Regions from separate parts of the Rhodococcus sp. Q genome, predicted to be linked through region 1. Evidence: riboswitches for the same ligand, from Rfam matches in the RefSeq annotation. Region 1 holds a riboswitch; each other region holds the start of a gene.

Region 1 (4,453 bases):
ATGTGAACGCTGCCCCCTCGACGACTGCGCGTGGGTGACGGCCGGACGACCGGCCCACACCGGACCCGCCCGCAAGGTGCAGAAGTTCGCGGGCACCGACCGTCAGGTCCGCGGCCGACTGCTCGACGTGCTGCGGGGCAGCGACGGCCCCGTCGAGCGCGCACTGCTCGACCGGGTGTGGCTCACGGACACCGCTCAGCGCGACCGGGCTCTCGACTCGCTGCTCGTCGACGGACTGGTCGAGCAGACCGACGGCGGCCTGTTCGCCCTCGCCGGCGAGGGCGACGCCCGCCGCTGACCGGGCGTCAGAGGTCGCCGAGGAACGACTCCACCGCGGCGCGGTACTCGGCGGGGCGGTCGTCGTGCACGAGGTGTCCGGCGCCCGCGACGAGTTCGTAGCGGGTCTCCGCCTGCCGCGGGGTGCCCGCCATCTCGCGCATCTGGCCGATGGGCGTGATGGTGAATTCCCCCTCGAGCAGGAGCGCGGGCGCCTGCACGGACCGCCACTGGGTCCAGAAGTCCCTGGTCCCCCACTCCTCGGAGATGTCCCGCCAGACCGGGACCTCGCCGTGCAGGTGGTATCCGTCGTCGCGCAGCTCGAAGGAGTCCATGAAGTACTGGGCCGCGACGGGCCCGAAGAACTCGACCATCGTCGGCTCGTCGCGGAACGGGGTCGGCCAGGCGGCGATCATCGCCGCCCAGTCGGCCGCGGTCCGACCACGGAAGTCGGGCGCCATGTCCTCGACGACAACGGCGCGCACCCGATCCGGATGCGCGGCAGCGAAACACCACGCATGCAGACCGCCCATCGAGTGGCCGATGACGACCATCGGCTCCGTGATCGACTCGACGGCCTCGGTGAGGTCGGCGACGAACGCCTCGGTGCTCGGCTCGGCGGGCGCTGGACGGCCGTGCCCCGCGGCGTCGAAGGTGTACACGTGGCCGTGTTCGCGCAGCCACGGCACGTGTCGTCGCCAGGTGCGGGCACTGCCCATCAGCCCGTGTAGCAACAGAATCGGTTCGCCGGTCCCACCCTCGTCATGGAGCACGGCACCGAGGTTAGCGGTCCGGTGCCGCGACTCCCGTCGGGTTTCGCTTTTCGGTTACGTGGTCTCGCCCGCCCTGTGTGTCGCGCGAGTACGCTCGCGGCCATGGCAGTGGTGAAGATCAACGCAATCGAGGTGCCCGAGGGCGCCGGTCCCGAACTGGAGAAGCGGTTCGCAGCGCGCGCCGGAACCGTGGAGAACTCGCCCGGGTTCCTCGGGTTCCAGCTGCTCCGGCCCACCGGTGGCGAGACCCGCTACTTCGTGGTGACGCAGTGGGAGTCCGAGGACGCGTTCGCGGCGTGGCGTGACGGCGACGCCCGTGCCGCGCATGCGGGTGAGGCGAAGAAGCCGGTCGCGACCGGCGCCTCGCTGCTCGAGTTCGAGGTCGTCCTCGACGTCGCCGCCAAGCAGTCCTGACGCGGCACTCCCCGCACCGGTCGCCCGTCGGGCGGCCGGTGCCCGCCGTCATCCCAGGTGGCGGCGCAACGCCTCGGCGGTGGCCTCGTCCGCCGGGTGAAAGGTCTCGATCGCGAGTTCGGCAACGGTGACGTCGAGTGGCGTCCCGAACACCGTCGTCGTGCTGAGGAAGGCGAGTTCCCCTGCTGCGGTCGCGATTCTGATGGGGACGACGAGTGCGCCCGGTTCCATGTCGACATCGGGATCACCGCACGGATAGCCCGCGAGTTCCGCGGCGAGCGCGACGAGTTCGGCGTCCCCGGTCACCGCGATCTGATGGTCCAGGCGATGCAGCAGATGTGCTCGCCACTGTCCGAGGTTGCCGATTCGGGTGGCCATGCCGTCGGGGTGCAGGCTCAGGCGCAGGACGTTCACCGGCGGTTCCAACAGGTGCGCGGCACACCCCTCCACGAGAAGAGCGACGGCGTCGTTGCCGTCGACGAGGTTCCAGTGCCGATCGACGACCACCGCAGGCGACGACCGGTGAGCGTGCAGAATCTGACCGATCGCCCGCGACACCGACGCCATCGGAACGTCACCGAGTGCATGCTCCGGATACGCGGGAGCGAACCCGCCTGCCAGGAGCAATGAATTACGTTCCCGCAGAGGAATTTCCAACTGGTCACTGAGTTTGAGCAGCATCGTACGCGTCGGACGTGACCGGCCCGTCTCGACGAAACTGACATGCCGCGCGGACACTTCCGCTCGGGCCGCCAACTCGAGTTGACTCATCCGGCGGCGCTCACGCCAGTTCCGGAGCAGTACCCCGACGGTCGGTTCGGCGAGCGTGGTCATGGGGAGAGCCTAGATTCGCGGCGGAAGCAGGACCATTACCTCCGAGGTAATCGACGCGCCGCGACGCCCGTCGCACAGTTGTCTCATCGCCCGGCGACCGGCGCCGGCACCCGAGAGAACGAGAGCGACGACATGAGCGACTTCGACACCCTCGCAACGAAATACATCGCGGTGTGGAACGAGACCGATCCGGACGCCCGACGCGCCGCGATCGAGGACCTGTGGGCACCGGACGGGCGGTACGTCGACCCCGCCGTCGCCGCGCACGGTCACACGGACATCGACGCGACGATCGCCGCAGTGCAGGGCCAGTTCGCCGGGATGCGGTTCCGCCTCCGCGGGGACGTCGACGGCCACCACGAGCAAGCACGCTTCGGCTGGCAACTCGGACCCGCAGGAGCGGAGAACCTGATCGAGGGATTCGACGTCATCGAACGCGGCGACGACGGACGACTGGTGCACGTCCTCGGGTTCCTCGACAGGGTTCCGTCCTGACCCGACCGTCGCCGGTCCGCGTCGAACGGACCGGCGACGGTGGTTCGTATTTGTTGACACCACGGGCAGGTCGGTGCGACAGTGCGCGAGTAAACGCGACGTCGTACGGGAATTCCGGTGCAACTCCGGAGCGGTCGCGCCACTGTGATCGAGGTTCGCCTCGAGAAGCCAGACACCGTCGACGTCGCACGGACTTACGGGACGCGTTATCCCAGGAGGAACCCATGGCTGTCGTTCACACCCCCGACAGGTCGACCGAGTCGGCCGGTATCGCACTCATCGTGGCTGGCGTCGTCCTGCTCGCGATGCTCACCCTCTACCTGGTCGGATTCGACCAGGGCGCGGTGTCGCGGACCGGTATGTACATGCATGAACTCATGCACGACGGTCGTCACCTGCTGGGGCTTCCGTGCCACTGACCGGAAAATTCACGCAACTCCTCATCCGCGGCCTGCTGGCCGGACTCGTCGCAGGCCTGCTCGCGGGAGCCGTCGCGTACGTGCTCGGTGAGCCGCACATCGAGGCCGCCATCGCGATCGAGGAAGCTGCATCGGCGGACGCCGAGCCCGCGGCGGCCGCCGGCCATTCGCACGACTCCGGAGCAGCCGCCGAGGAAGACCACTCGCACGACGCCGGAGCAACTGCCGAGGAGGGCCATTCGCACGGCGAGGACGCCCTGGTCAGCCGTGACGGCCAGAAGGTCGGACTGTTCCTCGCGACCACCCTCGCGGGCCTCGCGCTCGGCGCGATCTTCGCCGCCGTCGCGCACTACGCCCGCCGGGTGACCACGGCGTCGGGACCGGTCCTGGCGCTGGCTCTGGCCGGGCTGGGATGGCTCGCGATCGAAGTGGTGCCGTTCTTCAAGTACCCGGCGAACCCGCCTGCCGTCGGCGACCCCGACACCATCAACCAGCGCACCTGGCTGTGGCTGGCGTCGGTGGTGCTCGGCCTGTTCGCGGTCGCCGTCGCCGCCTACGTGCGTCAACTGGTCGCCGCCTCGGGCTACGTGTCCGCGCAGGTCGCGGCACCGGTGGCGGCGTTCCTGGCGATCGTCGCCGTCGGCTACGCCGTGCTGCCCGACATCAACGAGGTCGGCGCCGACTTCCCCGCATCCCTGCTGTGGGACTTCCGGATCTCGTCGCTGGCGATCCAGGCGACGCTGTGGCTGACGCTCGGCGCGGCGTTCGCGTTCCTCACCGAACGCGCCACACGCTCGCAGCCTGCGCTCGCCGGCGCGCACTGACGCCGGGCAACCCCATCCCCCGCACCGACCGAATGTGGCCGTTGATCACGTCAGGTGATGAACGGCCACATTCGGTCTAGCGGAGCAGGGGTGACGCAGATCCTCAGACCGCGCAGGACCCATCGGTGCAGGCGCCGTCGGCATCGGCCGCTCCGGCGAGGGTGACGAGCGGCTTCGCGTCCGTGTAGGCCTTCTCCAGCAGTTGGGTGAACACCTCGACGGGCTGGGCGCCGGAGACGCCGATCGCACGGTTGGCGACGAAGAACGGGACGCCGGTGACGCCCAGCGCACGGGCCTGGGCGAGGTCGTCACGGACGCGATCCGCTTCTGCATCCGAGTCCAGGGCAGCGCGCACCGCGTCGGCGTCGAGCCCGGTCTCGGCCGCGATCGCCACCAGCTCGTCGCGGTCGTCGATCAC
Region 2 (4,453 bases), on a different contig from region 1:
ACCGCCCCGGTGCGCTGGTAGTCCGACAGGCCCGAACCCGTCAGGTAGCCGCGCGCCACGCACTCCACCGGCACCATCTTCAGCTTCTTCACGACCAGTGCCCGACCGAGGACCTCCTCGGGGATGCGCTCGTCGTCCGGCGGTCCGGCCAGATGGTTCTGCGCCGTCAACCGGGTGAAGAAGAACACGCTCATCGCCGTCAGCACCCGGCCCTTGTCGGGGATCGGGGTGCTCAGGATGTGGTCGTACGCGGAGATCCGGTCGCTCGCGACGAGCAGGAGGTGCTCGTCGTCGATCGTGTACAGGTCGCGGACCTTGCCGCCTGCGAGGTGGGCGTAGTCGGAGAGTGAGGGGCGCACGGTCCAACCCTATCGGGTGGGGTTGATACTCGATCAGGTGGCAATCGAGATCGACAGACGCAGCATCGGCCTGCGTTCGGAGCGTGGACCGGTGCTCGCGTCGCTGATGCTCACCACCGCGCTGGTCGCGCTCGACTCGACGATCATCGCGACGGCGGTGCTGACCATCGTCCGCGACCTGGGCGGATTCGGTCAGTTTCCGTGGTTGTTCTCGATCTATCTGCTCGCCCAGGCCGTGTCGGTACCGATCTACGGCAAGCTCGCCGACCTGTTCGGACGCAAGCCGGTGATGCTGTTCGGCATCGCGACGTTCTGCATCGGATCGGTGCTCTGCGGGCTGGCGTGGTCGATGCCCGCGCTGATCGCGTTCCGCGCGGTCCAGGGCCTCGGCGCGGGCGCGGTGCAGCCGATGAGCCTGACCATCGCGGGCGACATCTACACACTCGCCGAGCGCGCCAAGGCGCAGGGCTACCTCGCGAGCGTGTGGGGCATGTCCGCCGTGGTCGGCCCGACCCTCGGCGGCGTGTTCTCCGAGTACCTGTCGTGGCGCTGGATCTTCCTGATCAACGTGCCGCTGTGCGCGGTCGCGGCATGGGCGCTGATGCGGCACTTCCACGAGAGTCCGCGACGCGACCGGCCACGCGTCGACTACCTCGGCGCGGCGCTCCTGACCTGCGGCGCCGCGCTGGTCATCCTCGGCCTGCTCGAAGGCGGGCAGGCGTGGCCGTGGAACTCCCCCGCATCGCTCGCCGTGTTCGGTGCCGGAGCGGCTCTGCTCCTCGCGTTCGCCTTCGTCGAACGCCGTGTTGCCGACCCGATCCTGCCGCCGTGGGTGCTCACCCGCCGCGTCCTGGCCGTCAGCAGCATCATCTCCGCCGCCGTCGGCGCGATCATCATGGGCGTCACCTCGTACATCCCGACCTTCGTGCAGGGCGTGCTCGGGACCGGCGCGCTGGTCGCCGGGTTCGCTCTCGCCACCCTCACCATCGGCTGGCCGATCAGCGTGTCGCTCGCCGGGCGCCTCTACCTTCGGGTGGGATTCCGGATCACCGCACTCCTCGGCGCGACCGCCGCCGTCACCGGGACCGCGCTGACCCTCACCCTGGACGCCGGATCGGGTGTCTGGCAGGTGGCCGTGTTCTGCTTCGTGATCGGCGTCGGGATGGGACTGGTGTCGAGTCCCACCCTGATCGCCGCGCAGTCCAGCGTCGACTGGTCGCAGCGCGGCGTCGTCACGTCGACGAACATGTTCGCCCGGTCGATCGGCAGCGCGGTCGGGGTCGCGGCGTTCGGAGCGATCGTCAATGCGCACATCGGTGGCACGGACACCCCGACGCCCGAACAGCTGTCGGGAGCGCTACACCTGGTCTTCCTGGCGGTGGTCGGGACGACCGCCGCGATCCTCGCCGCCGCCGCCTTCATGCCGGCCCGGGTGCACTCCCCCGAGGACGCCGGCTCGGGGCCCGGCTGATCCGCTGCCGAAGCGGACAAGCCGGACGGGCCGCGATCGACCGTGGTTTATCCTTCGACCTGGTGACACGGTGAACGGGAAGTCCGGTGCGAATCCGGCGCGGTACTCGCCACTGTGAGCAGGTACGTCGACCACACGGGGCACTGCCCCAGCCACTGGACGCGACAGCGTCCGGGAAGGCGTGGCCGGCGGTCAGCCCTGCCGAGCCAGGAGACCGGCCGTGACACCTGCCTGCACGTTTTCCACGAGTCATGGAAGGCGGGTCGCCGTGCGCACCCAGTCGACGCGAATCCGTTCGCACATATCCCGGGCCCTGCCCACCGCTGCCGTCACCGTCGCGGCCGCACTCACACTGACCGCCTGCGGGTCGTCCGGCGACGATGCCGACGCCGCCGCGTCGATCTCCCTCGACAACTGCGGCCGCACCGTCACCCTGGACGGCCCGGCGCAACGGGCGGTCACCCTCAACCAGGGTGCCACCGAGTCCGCGTTGGCTCTCGGCGCCGAGAGCCAGATGGTCGGCACGGCCTACCTCGACGACACCGTCGCGCCGCAGTGGCAGTCCGCGTACGAGACGGTTCCGGTACTGAACGAGTCGGACTACCCCAGTCGCGAAGCGGTGCTGGAGGTCCGGCCGGACCTGGTGCTCGCGTCGTATTCGAGCGCCTTCGACGACAAGGCCGTCGGCACGCGGGAGTCGTTCGACGATCTCGGTGTCGCCACCTACATCTCACCGTTCGGCTGTCCCGACAAGTCGATGCGACCTCCGGTGGCGTGGGATTCGATCGCCGCCGAGATCACCGACAACGGCGTCCTGTTCGGCCGCGAATCCGAGGCCGACGCCGAGGTGACGCACCTGCGGGAGACCCTGGCGGGAGTCGAGTCCGCGGCAGCGGGGCGCGGCCGGAGCTTCTTCTGGTACGACAGCAACACGGACGTCCCGTACGTCGGCGCCAATGCGGGCGGGCCGCAGCTGATCATCGACGCCGTCGGCGGCACCAACATCTTCGCGGGCGTCGACGGTTCCTGGGCCGACGGCAGCTGGGAAACGGTCCTGAAGGCGAACCCGGACGTCATCGTCCTCGCCGACGCCTCGTGGGACACCGCGGAGGAGAAGAAGACGTATCTGCGGGCCGACCCGGCGCTGCGCGACCTGACGGCGGTCCGAGAGAACGCGTTCGTCGTCGTGCCGTTCTCGGCGAGTACCCCCGGTCCGCGGCTGATCGAGGGCGCCGCCCTCGTCGGCGAACAACTCGGCAGCAGCCGGGGATGAGCGTCACGACCCGGGCACCCGCCCGGGTGCGCGCGAGCACCACCACCGGATGGGTGGTGGCGCTCGCCGCGCTGCTCGTCGTGAGTTGTGCAGCGGGCGTCGCGATCGGCGCCGCCGATCTGTCCGTCGGCACCGTCGTCGACTCGGTGGCCGGACGCCTCGGCATCGGGCCGGGCACCGACCTGCTGACCACGCACATCGTGGTGGACCTGCGCCTGCCCCGGGTTCTGGCCGCCGCCCTGGTCGGTGCCGGGCTGGCGTTGTGCGGGGCGGTGCTGCAGTCGCTGACCGGCAACGCGCTTGCCGACCCGTACCTGCTCGGCATGTCCGGCGGCGCATCCCTCGGCGCGGTTCTCGCGCTGACCGTCGGTGCGGGCACCGTCGGAGCGTTCGGCATCGGCGCGACGTCGACGGCCGCATTCGTGGGGGCGCTGGGTTCGCTGCTGTTGGTCTTCGTCATCTCGACGTCGCGGTCGGGTGCGCTGGTGCCGGGACGCCTGGTCCTCGCGGGTATCGCGGTCGGTCAGTTCGCCGCCGCCGTCACCTCCGCGCTCGTGCTGCTCGGCGACCGCGACGCCGCCCACCGCGTGCTGCAGTGGACGCTCGGCTCGGTCGCCGGGGTCCGCTGGCCGGGCCTGCTCACCATCGCCGCCGTCGTCGCGGCCACCGCCGCGGTGATGCTCGCGCACGCCCGGGTGCTGGATTCGTTCGCGTTCGGCGAGCGGGCCGCGTCGAGTCTCGGCACCGACGTCGAACGCTCCCGCTGGGTGCTCTACGGCGTCGCATCGCTGTGCACCGCGGCCCTCGTCGCGCAGGCCGGGGTGATCGGGTTCGTCGGCCTCGTCGTCCCGCATGCCGCCCGGCTACTCGTCGGTCCCCTGCACGCCCGACTGCTCCCGGTCGTGGCCCTCGTCGGTGCCGTCCTTCTGGTGTGGGCCGACATCGTCGCGCGGACCGTGATGCCGGGACGCGAACTGCCGATCAGCATCGTCACCGCCGTCGTGGGCGTGCCGGTGTTCGTGATGATCCTGCGACGCCGGGGAGCCCGCGCATGAGCCACCACTCCCCCGAGATCCTCGTCGAGGACGTCACCTGGTCGGTGGGCGGAACGACCATCCTGGACGGCGTGACGTGCCGGGCACCGTCGCGGGCGTTCACCGGGCTGATCGGGCCCAACGGCTCGGGCAAGACGTCGCTGCTGTCGGCGGCCGCGCGACTCGTCCGCCCCGACGGTGGTCGCGTGATGATCGGCGACGACCCCGCCGCCACGATGCCGCGCCGCGAATTCGCCCGGACCGTCGCGCTGGTGGAACAACATTCGTCGACCGAGCTGGAACTGACGGTCGAGCA
Region 3 (4,453 bases), on a different contig from region 1:
GTTCTCGACGACCTGAACGCGGCAGGATTCGACGTCGGCGTCGGCCCAGGTGTCTACGACATTCACTCCCCGCGAGTTCCTGGTGTCGAGAAGATCACCGCATCGCTTCGTGAGGCGCTGGCGGCCGTTCCCGCGGAGCGGCTGTGGGTCAACCCCGGCCTGAAAACCCGGCGGCCCGGTCGAGGTCGAGGCGTCGCTGAAGAACATGGTCGACGCCACCCTGGCGGTGCGCGCCTCCCTCCCGCTTGCGGGGGAGGAGTGCCTAGGACGGATAAGGCTGGCGGGTACTGAGATTCACGTCCACCCGAACGGGCTGACCGATCTGGGGGAAGGCCCGCTGCGCACAGTCGGTGCGCTCGCAGATCTTGCAGCCTGCGCCGATCGGATCCGGCGACATCTGTTCGTCGAGCCGCAGGCCCCGGGAGTACACGAGTCGGCTGGCGTGGGTGATGTCGCAGCCCAACCCGATCGCGAAGCTGCGTTGCGCGGTTCCGTAGGGGCGGGGGTCGTCGTCGGTGGTCCGGGCGATCCACAGGTATGTCCGGCCGTCGGGCATCTGCGCGACCTGGGTGAGAATCCGCCCGGGCATTCCGAACGCGTCGTGCACCACCCACAGCGGGCAGCTGCCACCGATCCGCGAGAAGTGGAACGCGGTGGCGGACTGCCGTTTCGAGATGTTCCCGGCTCGATCGGTGCGGACGAAGAAGAACGGGATGCCGCGCCGGGTCGGGCGTTGCATCGTCGAGAGCCGGTGGCAGACCGTCTCGAATCCGACCTCGAACTGCAGCGCCAGCATCTCGATGTCGTAGTGCAGGCGTTCCGCCGCGTCGAGGAACGGGTTGTACGGCAACAGCAGTGCCCCGGCGAAGTAGTTCGCGAGTCCGATCTTCGCCAGGTCGCGGGAGCCCTCTCCGAGACCGGTGGCGGACTCGACGAGCGCGTCGATCGTGGCCAACTGGGTGAGAAAGGCGAGCTGGGTCGCGATCTGGAACGCCCGCTGTCCGGGTGTCAGGTGCCGGGACAGGGTAAGGATGCGGTTCGCCTCGTCGAACGAGCGTTTCGGTCCCGGTCGGTCGGGCGGATCGGTGCGCAACCGGACGACGATGTCGTGTTCCGACTCGAGGAGTGCCGTCAGCTGGTTGTCCAGAGAGCCGGGCCGGAGGCCGCTCTCCGTGAACAATCGTTCGGCGGCGTCGTCGAGTTCGGCGATGTGATTGTGCCTGTCGTAGAAAAAGTCTCGAACTTCCTCGAACGGCATCGGCATCGAAGTCTTCGAGGTCGCCTCCGACGGCGCGGACAGATGGACGCTGTACTGCTCCAGCCGTTCGGTCGCTGCCAGCAGTCGGCGGTGGACTCCGACGAGCGCTGTTCCGATCTCCGGCATCCTGGCGACCAGTTCGTCCACCATCGCCGGGCTGGGCGCCCCCGTGCCGATCGCGCGGAGGACGTCATGGAGATCTGCCGCGAGCCTCGCGTCCTGGTCGGCCGCGAAGAACTGCGGATCGAGATCGAAGGTCGCGTTCAGCTTCAGCAGGACCGGCACAGTCAGCGGACGCTGGTCGTTCTCCAACTGGTTGACGTAACTCGCCGAGAGGTCGAGTGTCCGGGCCAAATCCAGCTGCGTCAGGCCGCGTTCCTCCCGCAGCCGGCGTAGCCGCGGTCCGCCGTAGATCTTCTGCATGGCTGCCGCCTTCGTGATCGAGTCCAGAGGCCGCCCACGAATGCATGCCCGAACGAGCCCCCGTCACCGCCCGGAGAGCGGGCACGGCGCCACCTCGATCGGGTACGCACACCCAGTCCACGAGGCGGCACACCGCCAGGTACGGCGTACCCGGCGCAGCGGGCAGGTCTTCGGACTCGCAGGCGCTCGCGTGTGAGGCGAACCTACTGGCCGTCGCTTCCCGGACTCGCGTCCAGTGCTGGTGACGGCGGTCGTTCCTGCATACCGCTGCGGGACAGTTCCGGACTCACACCGGATTCCCTCTCGTGCCCTCGGGCACTTCGACGCCACCGCGACCTTCGGGGCTCCTCACGGTCGAGGCGGCGAACCAACTGCACCGTCGATTCTAGAGGTCTCGGATCGTCGGAGGAGACCCCGGACCTGCGAACTCGCCTCGACTCGTGCCGACGAGGTCGTCGTGTACACGCGGATGATGTCCCACTGCAGCTGCTCCTTCGACGTGACGTGCGCGAAGAGCTCCGCCGGTCGCACCGCTACCCGGCTTCCGATCCCGGACATACGTGCGTCTCGAAAGCCCTACGCCGCGAACAGATCCGACGTGATCTCGCGGATGGCATTCGTGGTCTCGTCTATGGCGACCCGGGCGCATCGACTGGGACCTCCGGGCCGGCTCGATCCGGAGATCGAAACCTGGTCGTGTCGGTCGTGTCGGCAGCGTACGGTCCGCGGCCGGGCCGTGACACGGTTCGATCCTGCGGACTTCAGTGCCGTGAATTCTTCTGTTCTGCAAAGTGTGTGGGGTCGGAGCGGTCGGATTCGCAGCATTCGCAGAATTCGCCGACACACACCACCGAATTACGCAGGTTCAGTCTCTTCCCGTCGCGTCGGGTCCTCCATACGCTGCGAACATCGCCGGGTCGATCGGTCGCTTCCCGGCCGAGTTCCAGTACCAGGCGCCGACACAATCGGAGGACATCATCTTGAAGACGCATCCCGTCCGCACCTACCGCTCCGCCGAGGACTTCCCGCGCAGCGAGCACCTCGCGTGGAAGATCGCCGAGGTCGCGACCGACTCCGTCGAGGTGCCCGCGGACACCGCCGAGATGATCGTCAACCGGATCATCGACAACGCTGCCGTCGCCGCAGCGTCCGTTACCCGCCGCCCGGTCGCCAACGCGCGGGCGCAGGCGCAGTCGCATCCGTACAGCCGGTCATCGTCGGAGTCGCACGGATCGACTGTGTTCGGCGTCGGTGGCACGTTCTCGCCCGAGTGGGCGGCGTGGGCCAACGGCGTCGCGGTGCGTGAGCTCGACTTCCACGACACCTTCCTGGCCGCCGAATACTCGCACCCGGGCGACAACATCCCGTCGATTCTCGCGGTCGCGCAGCACGCCGGGCGCACCGGCCAGGACCTGATCCGCGGCCTCGCCACCGGCTACGAGATCCAGGTCGACCTGGTTCGTGCCATCTGCCTGCACGAGCACAAGATCGACCACGTCGCCCACCTCGGCCCCTCCGCGGCCGCGGGCATCGGCACCCTGCTGGGCCTCGACACCGAGACCGTTTACCAGGCGATCGGTCAGGCGCTGCACACCACCACTGCCACCCGTCAGTCGCGCAAGGGCGAGATCTCCAGCTGGAAGGCCTACGCCCCGGCCTTCGCCGGCAAGATGGCCGTCGAGGCCGTGGACCGCGCGATGCGCGGCGAGGGCGCCCCGTCCCCGATCTGGGAGGGCGAGGACGGTGTCATCGCCTGGCTGCTCGGTGGCCCGAAGGCGGAGTACAACGTGCCGCTGCCCGGCCCAGGCGAGGCCAAGCGCGGCATCCTCGACACCTACACCAAGGAGCACTCGGCCGAGTACCAGAGCCAGGCACCGATCGACCTGGCATTCCGCCTGCGCGAGCGGGTCGGCGACCTGAGCCAGATCGCGTCGATCGTCCTGCACACCAGCCACCACACCCATTACGTGATCGGCACCGGCTCGAACGATCCGCAGAAGTTCGACCCCAAGGCGTCGCGCGAGACCCTCGACCACTCGATCATGTACATCTTCGCGGTCGCGCTGCAGAACGGCACCTGGCACCACGAGCGGTCCTACGCTCCGGAGCGGGCGCAGCGTCCCGACACCACCCTGCTGTGGCAGAAGATCTCCACCGCCGAGGACCCGGAGTGGACCCGTCGCTACCACTCCACCGACCCGAACGAGAAGGCCTTCGGTGCCCGCGCCGAGGTCACCCTCAAGAGCGGTGAGGTCATCGTCGACGAGCTCGCCGTCGCCGATGCGCACCCGCTCGGCGCTCGCCCGTTCGCCCGCGACCAGTACATCGCGAAGTTCCGCACCCTCGCCGAGGGCGTCATCGCACCGGCCGAGCAGGACCGCTTCCTCGCCGCAGCGCAGCGCACGCCGGAGCTGAAGGCCGGTGAGCTGAACCAGCTCACCTTCACCGTGTCGGATGAGGTGCTCGACCGCTCGCCGAAGTCGCCGCAGGGCCTGTTCTGATGACCGGACTCATCGCCGCCGCAACCTCCGCGGCCGAGAAGCGCGACGCCTTCCGTGCGAGCCTGACGTCGGAGGGCATCACCCGGCTGCCGGGCGCGATCAACCCGCTGACGGCCAAGCTGATCCAGGAGATCGGCTTCGAGGGCGTCTACGTCTCCGGCGGCGCCCTCTCCGCCGGCCTCGGTCTGCCCGACATCGGACTCACCACCCTCACCGAGGTCACGGCGCACAGCGCCCAGATCGCCGGCGTCACCGACCTTCCCGTCCTGGT

What was found. A riboswitch is a leader RNA that binds a small molecule or an ion and turns the genes downstream of it on or off. The one in region 1 is predicted to bind cobalamin.
Region 2: another riboswitch for cobalamin. It lies ahead of FFS72_RS05025 (ABC transporter substrate-binding protein); the one in region 1 lies ahead of FFS72_RS11815 (CbtB domain-containing protein).
Region 3: another riboswitch for cobalamin. It lies ahead of FFS72_RS17015 (short-chain fatty acyl-CoA regulator family protein); the one in region 1 lies ahead of FFS72_RS11815 (CbtB domain-containing protein).

Annotation. Positions count from the first base shown of each region.
Region 1 covers NZ_SCOY01000009.1:35,504-39,956, forward strand. The annotation lists gene FFS72_RS11790 (iron-sulfur binding domain-containing protein) at 1-298, shown strand, start outside; gene FFS72_RS11795 (alpha/beta fold hydrolase) at 306-1,049, opposite strand; gene FFS72_RS11800 (antibiotic biosynthesis monooxygenase family protein) at 1,152-1,463, shown strand; gene FFS72_RS11805 (helix-turn-helix domain-containing protein) at 1,512-2,297, opposite strand; gene FFS72_RS11810 (nuclear transport factor 2 family protein) at 2,430-2,792, shown strand; cobalamin riboswitch at 2,857-2,990, shown strand; gene FFS72_RS11815 (CbtB domain-containing protein) at 3,017-3,211, shown strand; gene FFS72_RS11820 (CbtA family protein) at 3,202-4,035, shown strand; gene FFS72_RS11825 (DsbA family oxidoreductase) at 4,139-4,453, opposite strand, start outside.
Region 2 covers NZ_SCOY01000003.1:185,454-189,906, reverse strand. The annotation lists gene FFS72_RS05035 (phosphoribosylaminoimidazolesuccinocarboxamide synthase) at 1-359, opposite strand, end outside; gene FFS72_RS05030 (MDR family MFS transporter) at 397-1,830, shown strand; cobalamin riboswitch at 1,882-2,067, shown strand; gene FFS72_RS05025 (ABC transporter substrate-binding protein) at 2,099-3,103, shown strand; gene FFS72_RS05020 (FecCD family ABC transporter permease) at 3,100-4,158, shown strand; gene FFS72_RS05015 (ABC transporter ATP-binding protein) at 4,155-4,453, shown strand, end outside.
Region 3 covers NZ_SCOY01000018.1:39,281-43,733, forward strand. The annotation lists partial or broken gene FFS72_RS17010 (5-methyltetrahydropteroyltriglutamate--homocysteine S-methyltransferase) at 1-241, shown strand, start outside; gene FFS72_RS17015 (short-chain fatty acyl-CoA regulator family protein) at 263-1,681, opposite strand; cobalamin riboswitch at 1,844-2,000, opposite strand; gene prpD (2-methylcitrate dehydratase PrpD) at 2,662-4,182, shown strand; gene prpB (methylisocitrate lyase) at 4,182-4,453, shown strand, end outside.